Regions from separate parts of the Exiguobacterium sp. s138 genome, predicted to be linked through region 2. Evidence: riboswitches for the same ligand, from Rfam matches in the RefSeq annotation. Region 2 holds a riboswitch; each other region holds the start of a gene.

Region 1 (6,502 bases), on a different contig from region 2:
TAATGTCCGTTGTTGTGCTTCACCTTATGAAACATTCCCTGCGTCCATCGTGCTAAACCCATCAAACTGTCTAACGTTTTGGAGGAAAGGGAACAACTCAAACAGGAAAGCGCAACAGGAAGGGAATGAGAACGCTGACATCCGGACAGTTAAAACGAGCAAAAAAACTCTTAACGGAAGCCGTTCAGCATCAGATCGAGTTGAAGAATGGACGGATGAAAGAAGAACTGATTGAGGGAACGACACCGGTCTTATGGTTTGGTGATGCGACTAAAAAAAGCTGGTTGACGGTGGCGACGAATCCATCCGCCGGACAGTTTTTAAAAAAGGATGGAACGCTGCGGTTTGACTCGACGGGACCGTTCTTTTTACTGGATCCGGGCATGTCTTTAGAGACATATCTAACCGATGACAATCTGGAACAAAGCATCCGTAAGTTTAATGACTATTTTAAACAAAAAGATATCTACAAAACCTGGTTCGGAAAAGAACAGGGTGGAAAACTGGAAGGATTCTTAAACGGACTGGGTGCGTCCCTGTACGATTCCTCTCTCCAGTCCGTCATCCATACCGATTTCTTTCCGTTCCCGACGAAACGGTATATGGGGACGATTTCGATGCGGCATGAACTGGAGCAATCCGTTTTTGGACAAACCTTTTTCATGAAACTACTGGCGCTGTTTTCCCTGCACGGCATCATTTTACTCGGTCGGGAGCATACGGACCGGTTTCGAAAGCTTGATTCAAGTACAGTCTGGGAAAATCCCTTCTCTTTACCCGATTATCCGGACGCTGTCGTCGAATTCGGATATTCGGCTGAACTTGGTTTGCCTGTCATCGGACTTCATTTTAAACCGAGCGAACAGTTCCTCGGTCTCGGCAGCCGCGTCGATGAAAATGGACGAAGTCATGGGACGTATGGCTCGGCGAACGGGCTGCGGGAGATCGGACAACATGTCCGCGAAAAACTCGAGGCATTCTATGAGGCAGAGGATTGACAGTCGTTTTCGTATCCGTAATAATGGAAATGAATTAGCACTCTTATTGATAGAGTGCTAAACATGAACAGGAGGTATCGAAAATGGAAACGAAACAATTTAAAGCCGAGTCGAAACGATTGCTCGAAATGATGATTCATTCCATCTACACACATAAGGAAATCTTTTTACGTGAGTTGATTTCGAATGCCAGTGACGCCATGGATAAGATTTATTATAAAGCGTTGACGGACGAGACAATCACGTTCGACAAGGATGCCTATAAAATTACGATTGAACCGAATAAAGAAACACGTCAGCTGATTTTGCGCGATACAGGAATCGGGATGACAAAAGACGAGCTCGAAGAAAACCTCGGAACGATTGCCAAAAGCGGATCGCTCGCTTTTAAAGCGGAAAATGAGTCGAAAGACGGCCATGACATCATCGGACAGTTTGGTGTCGGTTTTTATTCCGCATTTATGGTTGCAGATACGGTGACGGTCGTGACGAAACCGTTTGGCAGTGACGTCGCCTACAAGTGGGAGTCACGCGGAGTCGACGGCTATACGATCGAAGAGGTCGAAAAAGAGGCAGTCGGAACAGAGATTACGTTGCACATCAAAGCGAACGAAGAAGAAGAGAACTACGATGAATACCTAGAACCGTACCGCCTCCGGAGCATCATCAAGAAATACTCCGACTTCATCCGCTATCCGATTGAGATGGAGGAGACGGAACAGCGTCCGGTCGAGGGATCAGATGAAACAGAGTCAGTGACGGTCATGAAGACGGTCAATAGTATGGTACCGATCTGGCGCAAGAACAAACGGGAGCTGACGGATGAAGATTACCGCAACTTCTATCAGGAAAAACGATACGGATTTGACGCACCGATCAAACACATTCATATCAGTGCCGACGGGGCCGTCCGTTATCAGTCCATTTTGTTCATTCCGGAGCAACCGTCATTTGATTATTATTCGAAAGAGTTCGAGAAAGGACTCGAACTGTATGCGAACGGCGTTCTGATCATGGAAAAATGCAGTGATCTCTTACCGGATCACTTCAGCTTCGTCAAAGGAATGGTCGATTCGGAAGATTTATCGCTCAACATCTCGCGTGAAATGTTGCAACACGACCGGCAGTTGAAATTGATTGCGAAGAACATCCAAAGCAAAATCAAGACACAACTCGAAGCGTTGCTGCGTGATGATCGTGAAAAATACGAGACGTTTTATCAAGCGTTCGGTCGTCAGCTGAAGTTTGGTATCTACAACGACTACGGCATGCAAAAAGATACGGTGAAAGATCTTGTTCTGTTCCATTCGGCCAAGGAGAAAAAACTGGTGACGCTCGCCGAATACGTTGCTGCGATGCCGGAAGATCAGAAGTACATCTATTACGCGTCAGGTGAAAGTACGGACCGGCTGGATAAGTTGCCGCAATCCGAGCTCGTGAAAGACAAAGGATTTGATATCCTGTACTTCACGGAAGAAATCGATGAGTTTGCGATTCAAATGCTCCTTAACTATGACGGAAAAGAATTCAAGTCCGTCATGAGCAGTGATCTCGGGATTGAACAGACGGAGCAGGCGGAAACGACGGAAACACAAGCCGAGATGTTTAAAGCGATGCAGGAAGTACTCGCAGGACACGTCAAAGAAGTCAAAGCTTCGACCCGACTAAAATCACATCCGGTCTGTTTCGCGACGGATGGTGCAGTATCGATCGAGATGGAGAAAATCCTCAAAGCGATGCCGAACAACCAGGATGTCGCAGCGGTCAAAATCCTGGAGTTGAATACATCACATGACGTCTTCCAGGCGATTGAGACAGCGTATACAGAAGACCGTTCGAAATTTGAACGGTACACGAAGCTGATGTATCAACAGGCGTTGTTGATGGAAGGGTTGCCGATTGAAGATCCGGTTGCCTTTGCAAATGAAGTCTGCGCCTTGATGATCTGACATAAAAAGATCGTATAAAGAAAGCCGGACCCGATGAATTCATCAGGTCCGGCTTTTTTGGATGGCTTGTTTACTTCGTCTTACTCCGAGCGAAGTTGCGACGGCACTTCACCGCGGCGTGACAGAACATTCAACATGACGAGGAAAATCACGAAGGCGACGAGTGCACCGAGGAAGCCGAATACGGATGAACCGGTGACACCAAGAATGAGGTAACCGACAGCGGATACTGCTGCGCCGATCAACGCGTACGGTAGCTGTGTCGTGACATGGTCAATATGATGTGAACCGGCACCGGTCGAACTGAGAATCGTCGTATCGGAAATCGGTGAACAGTGGTCACCGAAAACGGATCCGGCAAGAACAGCTGCAAGTGTCGGTAACAATAGACTTGGATCGACTGCCATGATCAAATCGGCTCCGATCGGTAACATGATCCCGAACGTTCCCCAGCTCGTTCCGGTTGAGAACGCCATGACACTGGCAATCAAGAACAATAAGAACGGCAGGTAAGAAGCAGGAATCGATTTGCTGACGAAACTGGCTAAATAATCCCCGGTTTTCATATCGCCGATAACTGCGATGATCGTCCAGGCGAACAACAGAATGACGACAGCGGGCCACATCGATTTTAGCCCTGCCCAGATGCTGATACGGTAATCACGTGCCGGAATTTTTCGACCGATCAGCATCAGGAACGCAACGATTAAACTGATGACGACACCGGAAACAAGGGAACGTGTCACGTCCGTCGCTTCAAAAGCACCGATTAATGTAAAGGATCGGCCGTCCGCCGCAAGGGCTTGTGCACCTGTCCAAAGGAGTGCTGTGACAGTCGCGATGACTAGGACGATGATCGGAACAACCAGATCGCGGACTTTTCCGCCGTCGTGTTCCTTGACTTCTTCCGCCATTCCCATCGGTGTCCCTTTGTTGGAATCAAACAATTCGCCTTGTAAAGCCCGCAACTCGTGCGTCCGCATCGGTCCGACAGCAATTCCCGTATAGGCAATGTAGAGCGTCAGTAACAAAGCAAAGATAGCATAAAAGTTCAATGGCACAATCATCATGAAGGCACTGAACGCCGAGTAATCCGTAATCGAATGCGTCGTTAAAATACCGGCAATGATTGAGATGATGAAGGCACCCCAACTCGATAACGGACTGATGACACAGACCGGTGCAGCGGTCGAGTCGATGATATACGCCAGCTTCGCACGTGAGACGCCACGACGGTCCGTTAACGGACGACTGACGTTTCCGACAGCAAGACTGTTGAAGTAATCATCGATGAAAATCAAAATCCCTAACCCGAAAGCAGCGAGTCTTGCACCACGTGCCGTCTTGACATGCGTCGTCGCCCATTCACCGAAGGCATGGGCACCGCCGGATGTTTGAATCAGTGTCGACAAGACACCGAGTAATAGTAAGAAAACAAGTAATAAAACATTCCATTCATTTAACGCACCGTCTGCCCAAAACAGGCTGAAGATGTTTTTCCCGAGATAAACTGCAGTATCCAACGGATTGAAGCTGTGAAGCAGCAAGGCACCAATCAAAATCCCGACACCGAGTGAGATGACGACTTTGCGTGTAACGATCGCTAAAACGATGGCGACAAGTGCTGGTACGAGTGCGACGATAGAATCTGAATAATTGACCATGGTTGTGGTTTCTCCTCCTTTTTTAGAAGATGAGACCCGTTGCACAGAAAAAAGCAAGGGCACCGGCAACAAAGCCGACACCCTTGCTGGATGCGTCTTTCTTAGCCGAATTGGAGTGCTCCATACAATACGCGTATGGCAATCGAACGGGTCTTTCCCGGTTCGACCAGCATCGTCATGTCTGACACATGACGATACTTCGGCGGTCTCACCTTTCTTCGATCGTCTTCGTTGTCATCCTCAGACCAAATACTCATCAAGACCGCGCCTCTACCTCATCGATAAAATAGTCATATTCTTTTCATAATAAAATTTTATCGCATTCCAAAAAAAAAATTAAGGATGTTTGTTAGGTATTGAAATAAGAATTCAATTGCTTCATCAAATAGTCTTTATTTTCTTCAAACTGTCGCTTCCGATGTCCGTTTGCTCCGGAAGGATGGGGGAAACCGAACAAAACGGTATGTTTTTTGATTCGTCCCTGATGAAGCAATGTCCGGACCGTCGATTCGACGACGCGTCCGAACGGGACCAAAATGACAGGGTCGGGTAACTGATTTAATTCCGCCGCAAAATGCTCATAAGCGTAATGTTGCAACAGTGGTGTCCGGTCAATCTTCGGTTGATGTCCCGTATAATTTTTATCTCGGTAAAAAACAGGATGTCTCAGAATCGAAGTCGTGTGTAACAGTTCCTGATTTGTATGAAATAACGTGGCGGTTGAAGAAATATTCAGCAGATGATGCAGTTCCAGTTCGTCTAACATCGTTGTCAAATTACGGCGCATCGGACCGGCAAAACTGGCACTGTATTTGACGATTTTCGATGTTTCTTCGATTGTCGCGCCATGATGGAAGGCATCAGCCGCTTCTTCATAAGCAATTCGCATCTGTTCGAATCCGGGAGTAATCCCTATGAAAACGACTTTCGCGGAAGGATTGATGTATTCGCCGATCGGTGAATAATAAACGGATAAATCCTGTTCCTGTTGTAATAAAAAACTGTCCACACACAAATCCTGGCGGGTCAGAGGCCGATCAATCGGTAAAGACCGGATGGCCTGTTCAAAAATCGATAATGAATTCAGCATAATAAATCCTCTCTCTTTCTGTATGGGATTTATGATAACAAATAATGGTATTACATACAATTTAAACCCATATCAATATAGTGAGGGGTCTCTTAAGAATTAAAAAAACCTTGCGACCAAATTGGAGGCAAGGCGGTTCTGACATGAATTATAAAGAAGTCCGTTCTTTGACAGAAGCGACTTCATACGTGATGATTTCACTGCCGAGCATCGGCGATTCTTCCTGTTTTCCGTCTGTTGGTTCCGGACGTTTATGAGAAGCTTTAAAGTCATCGCTGTTGCGCCAGGATTCAAAATGCTTCATGTCTTCCCAGTACATGTTGACATTCATTTCATCATGTTCTTCGAGTCCTTGCGTCAAGAGTACTTCAACACGAACAAATCCTTCCATCGTATCAAGACCGCTTGGACAGGTGAAACGTGGTGCCATTGCGGCGGCCATTCCTTTTTTGACTTTAATCCGATTCGTAACGACGATCATTGGATTATCCCCCTTATAGAATGAAATGTGTACATTCATAGTATAGTACGATGAAACCAACAATGCTTGAAAGAAGGAATCAATTATGAATGAAAAAGAGTACGAAGAACGGTTGCGCATCGAGACGATTGATGTTCAGCATCTTTACAATGCGTTCAGCCATTACAATCGCTATGAACCGACGCCTTATGCAGCGCTGGAAGAGTTATGTGCCGTCTATCCTTTCGATTACACGGATACGGTCATTGATTTCGGCTGCGGGAAAGGTCGGTTGAACTTTTATCTGCATGACCGGTTTGATTGTTCCGTCATCGGTGTTG
Region 2 (6,502 bases):
CCGAGGGGATCAAATCGCCGGGTTGTAACAGACCCTCCTCGATTTGTTGCTTCAAGGCAGCCTCGATTTGGTAGTAGATTGGAAGTGGTGAATTTTTATTGATATGCTGAATCACGGCATTTCGTCCCTTCGCGGTCGATAGTCTTTCATCTAGTGTACTAGGAAATGGAGATGTCGACAAACGATTGTAAGTGATTTGTGTCATAATAGAAGCAAATTCAGTGCTGAAAAGGTGGAATGAAGATGCGTTCAGAGCAAATTTATCCGGACGTCCGGACCTTCGAATCAATCGTGACAGGTACGAAGGAAGAACAAGGCTACTGGGTAAGATTAGAACAAAGTTACTTTCATCCGGAGAGCGGGGGGCAGCCTGCCGATCGGGGAACACTCAACGGGGTTTCCGTCCTCGATGTCCAGCTTCAAGAAGGGGATGTCTGGCACCTGCTCGACAGTCCGCTTCTTGAAAACGAAGTGCAAGGTGAGGTCGATGATGTCATTCGAACGGATCATGCGGCGCAACATACAGCACAACACGTTATTTCTGCCATTCTTCAAGACGAATTTCAAATCAAGACAGTCAGTTTCCGAACCGGCACAGAAGAATCGACGCTTGATCTCGATCTCGGTGACTGGGATGAGACGCTTCAAAGTCGTTTGGAGGAACGTTTACGGACGGTGATTCAAGCGAACCTCTTGATTACGGCAACGGAATATACAGAAGAAGAAGCATTGCAGTTACCGTTACGAAAAACACCACAAGTCACAGGAAAAATCCGGGTCGTTCAAATCGGTGAACTGGATTACAGTGCCTGTGGAGGAACGCATCTCGCCTCGACGTCGGAACTGGAACTGATTTTATTCACGGGACTTGAAAAGGTTCGCGGGAATATTCGTTTAGCGTACGTTGCAAAAGACCGAGCGTTTCGATTACTGACGACCGAACGGCGTGTCCTGACAGAAACTGCACGTGCAGTATCAGCTAAAAAAAATCAGGTCCATCTTGTTGTGGAAGACCTGAAACAGGAGCAAGTCCGTCTGAACCGTCAAATCGGACAGGCAGAAGATCTGCATGTCAAAACGGTCTTAAAACAGTTGCTCGCAACGGATGAACCGGTTCTCACCGTACGGCATGATCAAGAGGATGTCCGTTTTTCAGAAAAACTGTTGAAAGCCCTGGCTGAAACAGGACGGACAGGATTCGTCTGGAACGAAAACGCCAAAAAATTATTCATGTGCAGCGCTGGATCCATTCATCTCGGAAAATTTGCCAAAACCCATTTAAAGCAGTTTAATGGACGGGGCGGCGGAAGTGAAAACAATGCCCAAGCAGTATTCCAAACGTATGAAGAGGCACAAGCTTATGCAGAAGCATTAAAGGAGGAATTACATACATGACAGTGATTCAAGTAAAAACAACCGAACAAAAACAAGCGGTCCGAATGATCCGGGAACGGGTTTTCGTCGAGGAACAAGGCGTTCCGAGCCATTTGGAATATGATACGCATGATGAAACAGCGATTCACTTGCTTGTCCTCGATGAGATGAATCATCCGGTTGCGACGGGGCGGACCCGTCCGTACGATGAGCAACGGATGAAGGTCGAACGCGTCGCGACCCTTGCGGCGACAAGAGGAAAAGGATACGGCGGCGAGCTGATGCAGGCGATGGAGCGGATTGCCCGCCGTGAAGGTCGGACGATTTTGACACTCGGTGCCCAGGTCCAGGCAATTCCGTTTTATCAAGGGCTAGGTTATGCGATTGTTTCCGATGAATTTGACGATGCCGGCATCCCGCACCGGACGATGGAGAAAAAAATTTAATGCTGATTTTTTGAGAAATCCTGAAAAAAGGGTTTCTTTTTTTAAAAGTCTATGTATATATATAATTCATAGTGAATTTTTATACAGAAAGATACAGTCGAATTCAAGGAGGAAATAAGAATGACAAAACAAAAATTGATTTTAGCGTATTCGGGTGGACTGGATACTTCAGTCGCCATCAAATGGTTGAGCAAGGATTATGACGTCGTCGCATTGTGTATGGATGTCGGCGAAGGAAAAGATTTGTCGGTCATCAAAGAAAAGGCGTTACTCGTCGGTGCGATCGAATCGATTGTTCTTGATGTCAAAGACGAATTCGCAAATGACTTTGTTTTGCCAGCCCTTCAGTATGGTGCGCATTATGAAGGAGCCTATCCTCTGATTTCCGCTTTATCTCGTCCGTTGATTGCTGAAAAACTGGTCGAAGTGGCACATGCCCACGGTGCCACAGCAGTCGCCCACGGATGTACCGGAAAAGGAAACGACCAAGTCCGGTTCGAAGTTTCGGTTGCTGCTCTTGATCCGTCGCTCGAAGTCATCGCACCGGTTCGGGAATGGAAATGGTCACGTGAAGAAGAAATCGCTTATGCAAAAGAAAACAACGTTCCGATTCCGATTAATCTCAACAGCCCGTATTCAATCGACATGAACTTATGGGGACGCAGTAACGAATGTGGTGTCCTTGAAAATCCATGGACAGAGCCGCCGCAAGATGCATACGCTTTGACGGTCGCACCGGAAGACGCACCGGATCAAGCGGAAGAAGTCATCATCGGTTTTGAAGCAGGTGTTCCGGTTTCGATCAACGGGACAGCGTATCCGCTGGCGAAGCTGATTACAGAACTGAATATCATTGCCGGTGCACACGGTGTTGGACGGATTGACCATGTCGAAAACCGTTTGGTCGGCATCAAGTCACGTGAAGTGTATGAGTGCCCGGGTGCGACAGTCTTACTCAAAGCCCACGCAGCACTTGAAACGATCACATTGACGAAAGACGTTGCCCACTTTAAACCGATTCTCAGCAAACAATATGCAGAAACGATTTACAACGGATTGTTCCATGCCCCGCTGACAAAAGGTCTCAAAGCGTTCTTGACGGCAACGCAACAGGACGTGACCGGTGAAGTCCGTGTCAAACTGTATAAAGGGAACGCAACCGTCACAGGACGTCAGTCAGCAGTTTCGCTCTACGATGAGAAACTCGCGACGTATACAAAAGAAGATGCCTTTGATCACGAAGCAGCGAAAGGATTCATCAAATTACACGGTCTTGCGATTTCGACACATGCCAGTGTCCATCGTCAGGAAGGCGTGAAAAAATGACGAAACTATGGGGCGGACGTTTTACGGAAAGTGCTTCCGCTCAAGCGGAGGCCTTCGGAGCATCGATTTCGTTTGATCAGAAATTAGCAGCCGTTGATTTACAGGGGAGTCTTGCGCACGCGCAGATGTTATATGAACAGGGAATTCTTGAAAAGACCGAGTGGGAACAAATCGAAGCCGGTCTTAAACAGTTGCAAACGACACTCGAGCAACACGTCTATACGACAGTGGATGAAGACATCCACATGAATCTCGAGCGGTTACTGACGGAACAGATTGGTCCGGTCGCCGGTAAACTGCATACAGCCCGCAGTCGAAATGACCAGGTCGCGACTGATCTCCACCTTTGGATGGAACAGCATGTTTTAGAACTCCTGTCGAGTCTTCGCAACCTGCAATCCGTCATTACGGAACAGGCGGAGCAACATGTGGAGACGGTCATGCCGGGTTATACCCATCTGCAACGGGCGCAACCGATCTCACTCGCGCATCATCTGCTCGCTTATTTTTGGATGTTTGAACGGGATGCCGATCGATTGACCGATAACCTGAAACGGATTCGGATGTCGCCGCTCGGTGCCGGGGCACTGGCGGGAACGACTTTCCCGATTGACCGCTTCAAGTCAGCCGAGTTACTTGGGTTTGAACAGGTCTATCCGAATAGTTTGGACGCGGTCTCAGACCGGGACTTCGTGATTGAATACCTTGGCATCGCGTCGACGGTCATGATGCATCTGTCACGCTTTTGCGAAGAAATCATCATCTGGGCGTCGCAAGAATTTTCGTTCATTGAGCTGTCCGATGCGTTTTCGACGGGATCAAGCATGATGCCGCAGAAAAAAAATCCAGATTTCGCGGAACTGATCCGCGGCAAAACAGGTCGTGTCTACGGAAATCTGATGGGTTTCCTGACGACGATGAAAGCATTACCACTCGCATACAATAAAGATATGCAGGAAGATAAGGAAGGTGTCTTTGACACCGCTGATACCGTGTTACAATCCGTTCAAATTTTTACAGGCATGATCGAATCGGCTACGTTTAAGACAGAAGCGCTCAAGAAGGCGACGATGCAAGACTTCTCGAATGCAACGGAACTGGCGGATTATCTGGTCACAAAAGGGATTCCGTTCCGGGAAGCACATGAAATCGTCGGGAAAGCCGTCTTACATTGTGTCCAAAGCGGCTGTTTCTTAAAAGATTTGACGCTGTCCACGTATCAGACGTTCCATCCGGTCATTGCAGAAGATGTCTATCCGTTGTTAGATCCGGTTCAGGCGGTCGCGCGACGGGGAAGTTACGGCGGGACCGGTTTTACGGCCGTCCGGGATCAACTCGCATTAGCGAAGAAGCAACTTGAAAAATGATAAAATTCAAAAAAAGTTTGGCAAATCACTGGATTTAACAAAAAATGTTTGCTATAACTGTAACTAACAACCGACAGATAGAGGCGCGGATGACATCAGTAGCAACACTTATTCAAGGCAAGCATGCCAAGTGATGTGAAAGGGGAAATCCGCCGAAGTGAACAAGAAAATGCTTTTTCTTGATTGCTGGTACAACGGTTAAGATCCGTTGTACTGCCGAAACCCACGTTTCGGAGCGCTATCTTACGTAAAAGAACGTATGACGCTGTCATCGTTTGTCCGATCGTGATAACGACGGGCCGTAGGAACGCTCCTACCGGCCCGTCGTTTTTTTCTGTTTCGGGACAAAAGGAGATAGGATTGTGACAACTGTACTTAAATTTGGTGGTAGTTCGGTTGCGACTGTCGAACAGATTCAGTCAATTGCGAATTATTTGAAGAATCGGACGGAACAAGGAGAAAAATTAGTCGTCGTCGTGTCGGCAATGGGGAAAATGACCGATTCATTGATTGCTCAGGCGCAGGCGATAACGGACCGTCCGGAACGACGCGAACTGGACCGGCTGCTTGCAATCGGTGAAGAACAGACGATTTCATTACTCAGCATCGCCCTGAACTCACTCGGGATAAAAGCCTTGTCGCAGACAGGGGCCCAGGCAGGCATCAGCACGATGGGACTGCACACGAAAAGTAAAATCAAACAGATTGACGGCGAATTGCTCCGGAAAAAACTGGAGACATACGACGTCATCATCGTCGCCGGTTTCCAGGGCGTCAATGAGCTCGGGGATGTCACGACACTCGGTCGCGGCGGATCGGATACGACAGCCGTCGCATTGGCCGCGGTTCTTGATAAACGATGTGAAATTTACACGGACGTCGACGGTGTTTACACAGCTGATCCACGGATTCATGCAACGGCACAACCGATTCCACACATTTCATACGATGAGATGATGGAAATGAGTGCACTCGGTTCAAAAGTCATGGAGATGCGCAGTGTCGAACTCGGTAAAAAATACGGCGTCCACATCTTCGTCGGAAAAACATTAGAATCGGAAAGAGGGACTTGGATCATGGAGGCAACGGAAACGATGGAACAAAAAGCGGTCACGAGCGTCAGTGTAACGAAAAACGTGTTGACGGTGTCAATCAAGCATGTACCGCAGACGAACTCGGCGGTCGCGGATATCTTTGAACTGTTATCAGGACGTCACGTCAACATCGATATGATCAGTCAGACGACGTTTGACAGTGACATCTTCCTTTCCTTCTCTTGTCCGCTGGATGAAGAAGAGTTTTTGGAAGAAGCACTGCAGGATATCATCAATCGTTTCCCGACGGTCAAAGTCGACCGTCATAACCAGCATGCCAAGTTATCCGTCGTCGGAATCGGGATGCGGGACGCAACCGGGGTCGCTTCGAAATTGTTTGCGACGTTCCGGGCGGAAAACATCACGTTTTATCAAGTCACGACATCAGAAATCAGCATCTCATATACGATTGCCCAGGCCGATATCGAACGGACTGTCGCAGCAATCGCAAAAGCATTCGATCTGTAAGGAGGAAATCATATGTATCATGTCGCAGTCATTGGCGCAACCGGTGCCGTTGGTCAAAAAATGTTACAAGTCCTGGCGGAACACGATTTTCCGGTCCGTCAGATTTCAGCTTATGCTTCAGCCCGTTCAGCCGGGAAAATCGTTCAGTTCAAAGGACAGGACGTCACGATTCAAGCGTTATCGGAAAACATCACGAAAGACGGGATTGATGTCGCACTGTTCGCAGCTGGCGGTACCATCAGTGAACAGTATGCCCCGTTGCTTGCTGCAGCAGGAACACTCGTCGTTGATAATTCCAGTGCGTTCCGGATGCAGGCAGATATTCCGCTTGTCGTACCGGAAGTAAATTCGCAGGCAATCGGACGGAACGATCGTTTGATCGCCAATCCGAACTGTTCAACGATTCAATCGGTCGTCGCCTTGGCAC
Region 3 (6,502 bases), on a different contig from region 2:
CTTCGAATGATACAGCGCTTTATCTGCCTGCTGTAAGGCTTCAAGAGACGTATGCGAGCTGCTCGAGTGCGCGATGCCGAGAGAAATCGTAATCTGCAGATCAGGGACGGCTGTCGTCGGAAACAGATTTCGGGCAACCGTCGTCCGGGCAAGTTCCGCGATGCTCTTCGCATCGGCGAGTGAGGTGTTCGGGAGAATGATTAAAAATTCTTCGCCGCCGTAACGTCCGACCAGATCATCCGGTCGTGCCAGTGAGGCTAACGTCGTCCCGAGTTGCCGCAAGACGTCGTCACCGGCGTCATGACCATATGTATCGTTGACGTGCTTAAAGAAATCAATGTCAATCAGGATCAGCGAGTAGCCTTCTTCTGCTGAACCGACGAGTGACAGGGAGTCATCAAGCCGGCGGCGGTTGGCGAGCCCTGTCAAGGCGTCGGTCATGGCCAGTTTTTGCTGGTACTGGATATTTTCAAAGTGTCGTCGTAACTCTGTCAACAGATGATAGGTCACGAAACCGGCAATCAGGTTAAAGAATATGTAAGCCAGGGAAATCTCGATGAAGGTCGTCCAGCTGTTCGTCAGCAGATAGATGCCAGGTAACGAATAGACGATACCGATGCCGATCATCAGTTCGAAGTTCCAGAAGGTCAACCGGATATAGCGACGGACGACGGCAATCGTCAGGATGAACACTCCGATGACGATTGTTGACACGACAGCGGCATCCATTTGTTCGACCGGTGTCAGTATAAAACGTGTCACGATAATCATCGCACCGGTGACGAGAGCGCTCGGTAAACCGCCGAACATCATGGCGATGACGACAGGAACAATCCGTAAATCAATCCGGGCGACATCAATCTGGATGCTGTTGAGCATTAATAGGACAGAAATCAGGCCGGCGATGCCTCCTAACACGAGTCGAACGTTCAGGTTCGTTTTCGGTGTAATCCGCGGATGATTTCGAAAAGGCAGAAACAAAAGAGTAATCGTTGTAAACAGTAGACAAAAATTGATGATGAAATTATTCATGATGGACAACAAATCCTCCCAACTCCTCATAAACGCATTTTCAATAAGTTACTTCTAATATACCCCTTTTAATAACGGCAAGAAATGGAAAAATATTTAGCGGAAGATGATGAAGTCAACAAAAAAGACAAAGTACACAGTCAAGTGAACTTTGTCGGCGGAAAAAATAAATATTTTTTTAAAACAATTTTTAGGAAGAAACAGCCTCTTCATCCATCGTTAAAAGGATCTTATCGAAGACCTGGACCATCGCATGAAGCTCTTCTTCGGTGAGTGTACCAAAACGGTCTTGGAGATATTTCCGGCGGACGATTTCAAGTTCGCGGAAAGCGGCTTCACCTTCGGCCGTCAATGCTAAAACAATCGATCTTCTGTCGTCCGTCGAACGCGTCCGCGTGACGAATCCGGCTTTATACAGACGATCAGTCAAAGCCGTTACCTGACTTGTCGCAAGCTCAAACTGTTCTGCGAGTAGAGTCGGACGTTGGGGACCATTTTCGGACAGGCTGCGCAAAATGAAAAATTCACTCCGCGTCGCGGTTCCTTCAAACAGTCGGTTGAGTTCGCGGCGTAATGTCCGGAGAATGACCCGCATTTGTTCCTCTAATCGATAGGTCAGTTGATCACGTTCTTGTGGCATTCAAGCAACATCCTTTCTCTCGGTTAACTTCTATAATTTAGTGTACTAAAAATTACGGATTTTTACCATGAATAGCCGACATTTCAAAAAAAGAATTGACAATTTAAAGACGTTTTGTGTAACATGACGAAGTAATAACGAAATTATAACTAACTTAATTAGTTCTCACTCAACCAGTGGGATGGAGGTTGCAGTTCTTATAAGTACAGTCACGGATGTCGTCAAGCGGCAGATGAGGTGACTGAAAAGGAAGAATTGCCGAAATCAATCATCGCTTTGAAGATGATCGATTGGGATTAGATCGAACAGGTCTAATACTGTCACAGGTCAGATTTGGCTTGTGGGGAGCTATCTTTCACGACGGTAGAATGGGGCGCATCCATTTTACTATGTTGCGTTCTCATCTTCCTTCTGGAAGGTGAGGGCGCTTTTTGTTTTTTTTCGATTCAAAAAGTGTCCTCTCAAAAATTTAAAAAAGAGAGAAGCGAATAAGATGAATACTTTACAACCCCAAAGAAAACTCGATTCAACTGAAGAAGGATTAAAACGCGGTCTGCAAGCCCGTCACATGTCGATGATTGCGATCGGCGGTGCCATCGGAACCGGTTTATTCATTGCTTCCGGTGCGTCCGTTGCGGCTGCCGGCCCGGGCGGTGCCCTGTTATCGTATGCGGTCGTCGGAATCATGGTGTACTTCCTGATGACAAGTCTTGGTGAGATGGCAGCTTACATGCCGGTCGCCGGCTCCTTCTCAACCTATGGCGCAAAATTCGTCGATCCGTCGTTTGGCTTTGCACTCGGTTGGAACTACTGGTACAACTGGGCAGTTACGATCGCTGTAGAACTCGTTGCGGCGCAAATCGTCATGAGTTACTGGTTCCCGGATGTTCCCGGATTTTACTTCAGTGCTTTGTTCCTGTTATTGATGATCGGTTTAAATTACTTCTCCGTTAAAGGTTTCGGGGAAGCGGAATATTGGTTCGCGATGATCAAAGTAGTCACTGTCATCATCTTCCTGATTGTCGGTGTCGCGATGATCTTCGGTGTCTTCACATCTGAAGCACCGGTCGGCTTTAAAAACTTTGCGTTAGGTGATGCGCCGTTCGTCGGAGGCATCCCGGCCGTCATCGGTATCATTCTGGTTGCCGGTTTCAGTTTCCAGGGAACAGAACTTGTCGGAATCGCAGCCGGTGAGTCGGAAGATCCGAAGAAAAACGTTCCAAAAGCCGTGAAACAAGTCTTTTGGCGGATTCTTCTGTTTTATGTGTTTGCGATTTTCGTCATCGGAATGTTGATTCCGTACACAAGCCCGAACCTCGTTTCGAATGATATTACCGATGTAGCAGTCAGTCCGTTTACACTTGTCTTTGAAAAAGCCGGTCTTGCGTTCTCAGCTGCATTGATGAACGCTGTCATCCTGACGTCTGTCTTATCGGCAGGAAACTCCGGTATGTATGCGTCGACACGGATGCTGTATACGTTGGCACGCCAAGGGGATGCACCGAAATTGTTCGCACAGGTCTCAAAAAACGGTGTTCCCCGCAATGCGTTGCTTGCGACCGGTGCCATCGGAGCACTTTGCTTCCTGACATCGATGTTCGGCGGTCAAGTATATCTGTGGCTGTTGAATGCATCAGGGATGACCGGTTTCATCGCATGGCTCGGTATCGCGATCAGCCATTACCGTTTCCGCAAAGGATTCCTTGCGCAAGGTCATTCGCTCAGTGATTTGCCGTACGTGGCACCTGCTTTCCCGTTTGGACCGCTCTTTGCGTTCGGACTTTGTTTCCTCGTCATCGTCGGTCAAAACTACGCCGCGTTCCTCGCGGATCAAATTGACTGGGTGGGAATTGCCGCAACATATGTCGGTATCCCGTTATTCCTTGCCTTTTGGTTAGGTCATAAATTTAAAAACCGGACATCGGTCGTTCCTTATGAAGAAATGGAATTCCCGGAGCATCCGCGTCCGTAATTGAAAAAGTCGATTCCGTTTCAAGCGGAGTCGACTTTTTTTGTGTCTTTTGAGAAAGAATCATTCGGAAAACGTATCAAACGGTGAGAAATCGATTAAGATAAAAGAAAAATGGAGGCGACCTCAGTGAACTATTGGTATCACTTTAAACGGGCATTCATCCCGATTGCGATTTTACTTGTGACGTTAGCGATCTATCAGATGCTGTACCGCATGAATAATATGTGGTATTCGTTCGGTGGATTGATTTTAGTGTTTGCGGCGATTTATTTTGTCATGCGCCGCTTAAAAGCGAACCCCGAAGATTGACTGAGCAAGATAGTAGGGTAGCCGCACGGAACGCGTTAAAATAGACCTATACAGAGGAGGGGAAGCTAGATGGCAAAAGCAATATTCGCAGGTGGCTGTTTCTGGTGCATGGTCAAACCATTTCATAAATATGATGGTGTCGAACAAGTCATTTCCGGTTATACAGGTGGTCATACAGAAAACCCGACTTATAAAGAGGTCTGTTCTGAAACGACAGGACATTTAGAAGCGGTGGAAGTCACGTATGATCCGTCGGTCATCACATATGATGAGTTGCTTGAAATTTTTTGGCGGCAAATTGATCCGACGGACGGCGGCGGACAGTTCAACGACCGCGGTCAGTCTTACGAACCGGCCATTTTTTATGTCGACGAAGATCAAAAGCAGGCGGCAGAACGTTCGAAAGCGGCGCTTGATGCGTCCGGTCGTTTCTCGAAACCGGTAGCGGTCGATATCCGTCCGGCAAAACCGTTCTGGCCGGCAGAGGAGTATCATCAGGATTATTATAAAAAAAATCCGTTCCGTTATCAGATGTACAGTGTCGGATCGGGACGTGCCAAATTCGTCAAGGAAGCCTGGAAAGATCAAGGCAAGGAGCAGGAGTTGAAACAACGCCTGACACCGATCCAGTATAAAGTTACGCAGGAGAACGGGACAGAGCCCGCTTTCCGCAATGAATACTGGGATGAGGAGCGACCGGGTCTCTACGTTGATATCGTCGACGGGACACCGCTCTTTACGTCAAAAGACAAGTTTAACTCGAACTGCGGATGGCCGAGCTTCGCGAAGCCGATCTCAGAGGACAAGATGGAAGTCGAACTCGATACGAGTCACGGCATGACGCGGACAGAAGTCCGTTCTGCGAATGCCGACAGTCATCTTGGTCATATCTTTGATGACGGTCCGACTGAACTCGGAGGTCTCCGCTACTGCATCAATTCAGCAGCACTCCGATTTATTCCGGTAGAAGAGCTTGATTCGGCTGGATACGGGGAATATAAAAAGCACTTCGAATGAAGGTAAAAGACAGCAAAGCGGATTCGTTTTGCTGTCTTTTTTTCTAGACAAAGGAGGGTTTTCCATGTTCACGCAAGTCTATGAGGAAATTCGGCAGCTGACCATCTCGAAAGTACTCGATTTCTACGATCATGAAGTCCGCGGACTCGATGAAGCGGCACGGCAAACGAAGTATCAAAAGATGAGTGTCAGTCCGTTTCTCTTTTTCCGCGGCAGTTCCCACCTGTTTTATTATGACGTGACCCGGATTCCGCTCGGATTTGATACGCCGCCGGAGACACCGACCTGGATTCAAGGCGATCTTCACTTCGAAAATTTCGGGGTCCACGGCAATGCCAAAGGGGAAATCATTTATGACGTTAATGACTTTGACGAAGGGTATCTCGGATCCTATCTGTACGATTTAATCCGGATGGCCGTATCGGTCCAACTGTTTGCGGAAGAAGCCGGGTATGATGCCAAGCCGGCCATCGCCGCCTATGTTCAACACTACTTAGATGACTTACGCCAATATGCGAAAGGGAAAAATCCGGGAAAAGTCTGTTTTACGACCGACAATACAAAAGGACCGATCCGTAAACTGATCAAAAAAGCAGAGAAAAAGAAGGCGGAATTACTCGGAGAGCGGACGACGATTGTCGACGGACAACGCCGGTTCGCCGACTTGCCGGATATGAAGCGGCTTGATTCTTCCACGTACGCAGCGATTGAAGCGGTTTGGCCGGAGTATATCGCATCGATCGATGCTGAGGACCGGCAGGAAGAGGGATTCTACACCATCAAGGATATCGTTTATAAGCTCGACAGCGGAACGGCTTCGATTGGTCTTGAGCGCTACTATATTTTGGTCGAAGGAACAGGCGGAGAGCATGAGGACCTGATTCTTGAGATGAAACAAGCCCAGTCGTCCGTTCCGTCACTGTTTGTACCGGTTTATTTGCAGGAAGTCGAAACGGTTCACCAAGGTCGTCGGATCGTGACTTCACAAAAGGCAATGCAGGCACATGAAGATCCGTATCTCGGTTATGTGACGATGCAAGGGAAGGAATATTATGTCCGGGAACGTTCTCCGTACAAAAAAAAGTTGAAAGCCAAGCATATCAAAAGCCAGGATGATCTCGAAAACGTCCTTGCGATTCAAGGTCAAATTACCGCCAAAATTCACGCACGGGCCGACATGGATGCGGGAATTGATGTCGATATCCTGCATCATCATGCAGACGTCGTCATCATCGAATCAATCGGTGTATCGGACGCTGAATTCACCCGTCAAATTCAACGGTGGTCAAGTACCTATGCAGCGCGGACAACGCTTGATTTTCAAGTGTTTTTAAGTTGGTTAGCTACCCGCTGAATACTATTTCCGAAGACCTTTTTTTAGGCAAAGATTCCTTCTGAATACCAGTTCATCCTGGGTTGCGAAGGGATTTTTTTATGGATAAATAATTATGTAAGCGAAACGCAATTTACAAATGGGTCTAATGACCTATATCAATTTATCTGAAAACTTCGTAAATTTTGGATTAAGTAAT

What was found. A riboswitch is a leader RNA that binds a small molecule or an ion and turns the genes downstream of it on or off. The one in region 2 is predicted to bind lysine.
Region 1: another riboswitch for lysine. It lies ahead of KNP91_RS11010 (Na+/H+ antiporter NhaC family protein); the one in region 2 lies ahead of KNP91_RS12390 (aspartate kinase).
Region 3: another riboswitch for lysine. It lies ahead of KNP91_RS13375 (amino acid permease); the one in region 2 lies ahead of KNP91_RS12390 (aspartate kinase).

Annotation. Positions count from the first base shown of each region.
Region 1 is NZ_JACSMW010000004.1:172,429-178,930, reverse strand. It holds gene KNP91_RS11020 (hypothetical protein) at 126-998, shown strand; gene htpG (molecular chaperone HtpG) at 1,082-2,947, shown strand; gene KNP91_RS11010 (Na+/H+ antiporter NhaC family protein) at 3,028-4,611, opposite strand; lysine riboswitch at 4,717-4,892, opposite strand; gene KNP91_RS11000 (uracil-DNA glycosylase family protein) at 4,961-5,701, opposite strand; gene KNP91_RS10995 (heme oxygenase) at 5,850-6,182, opposite strand; gene KNP91_RS10990 (methyltransferase) at 6,268-6,502, shown strand, end outside.
Region 2 is NZ_JACSMW010000006.1:40,541-47,042, forward strand. It holds gene phnF (phosphonate metabolism transcriptional regulator PhnF) at 1-115, opposite strand, end outside; gene KNP91_RS12370 (alanyl-tRNA editing protein) at 244-1,395, shown strand; gene KNP91_RS12375 (GNAT family N-acetyltransferase) at 1,392-1,820, shown strand; gene KNP91_RS12380 (argininosuccinate synthase) at 1,941-3,146, shown strand; gene argH (argininosuccinate lyase) at 3,143-4,513, shown strand; lysine riboswitch at 4,584-4,762, shown strand; gene KNP91_RS12390 (aspartate kinase) at 4,876-6,075, shown strand; gene KNP91_RS12395 (aspartate-semialdehyde dehydrogenase) at 6,088-6,502, shown strand, end outside.
Region 3 is NZ_JACSMW010000007.1:55,503-62,004, forward strand. It holds gene KNP91_RS13365 (GGDEF domain-containing protein) at 1-1,032, opposite strand, end outside; gene KNP91_RS13370 (MarR family winged helix-turn-helix transcriptional regulator) at 1,223-1,672, opposite strand; lysine riboswitch at 1,847-2,031, shown strand; gene KNP91_RS13375 (amino acid permease) at 2,166-3,644, shown strand; gene KNP91_RS13380 (hypothetical protein) at 3,771-3,953, shown strand; gene msrA (peptide-methionine (S)-S-oxide reductase MsrA) at 4,023-4,970, shown strand; gene KNP91_RS13390 (DUF2252 domain-containing protein) at 5,035-6,324, shown strand.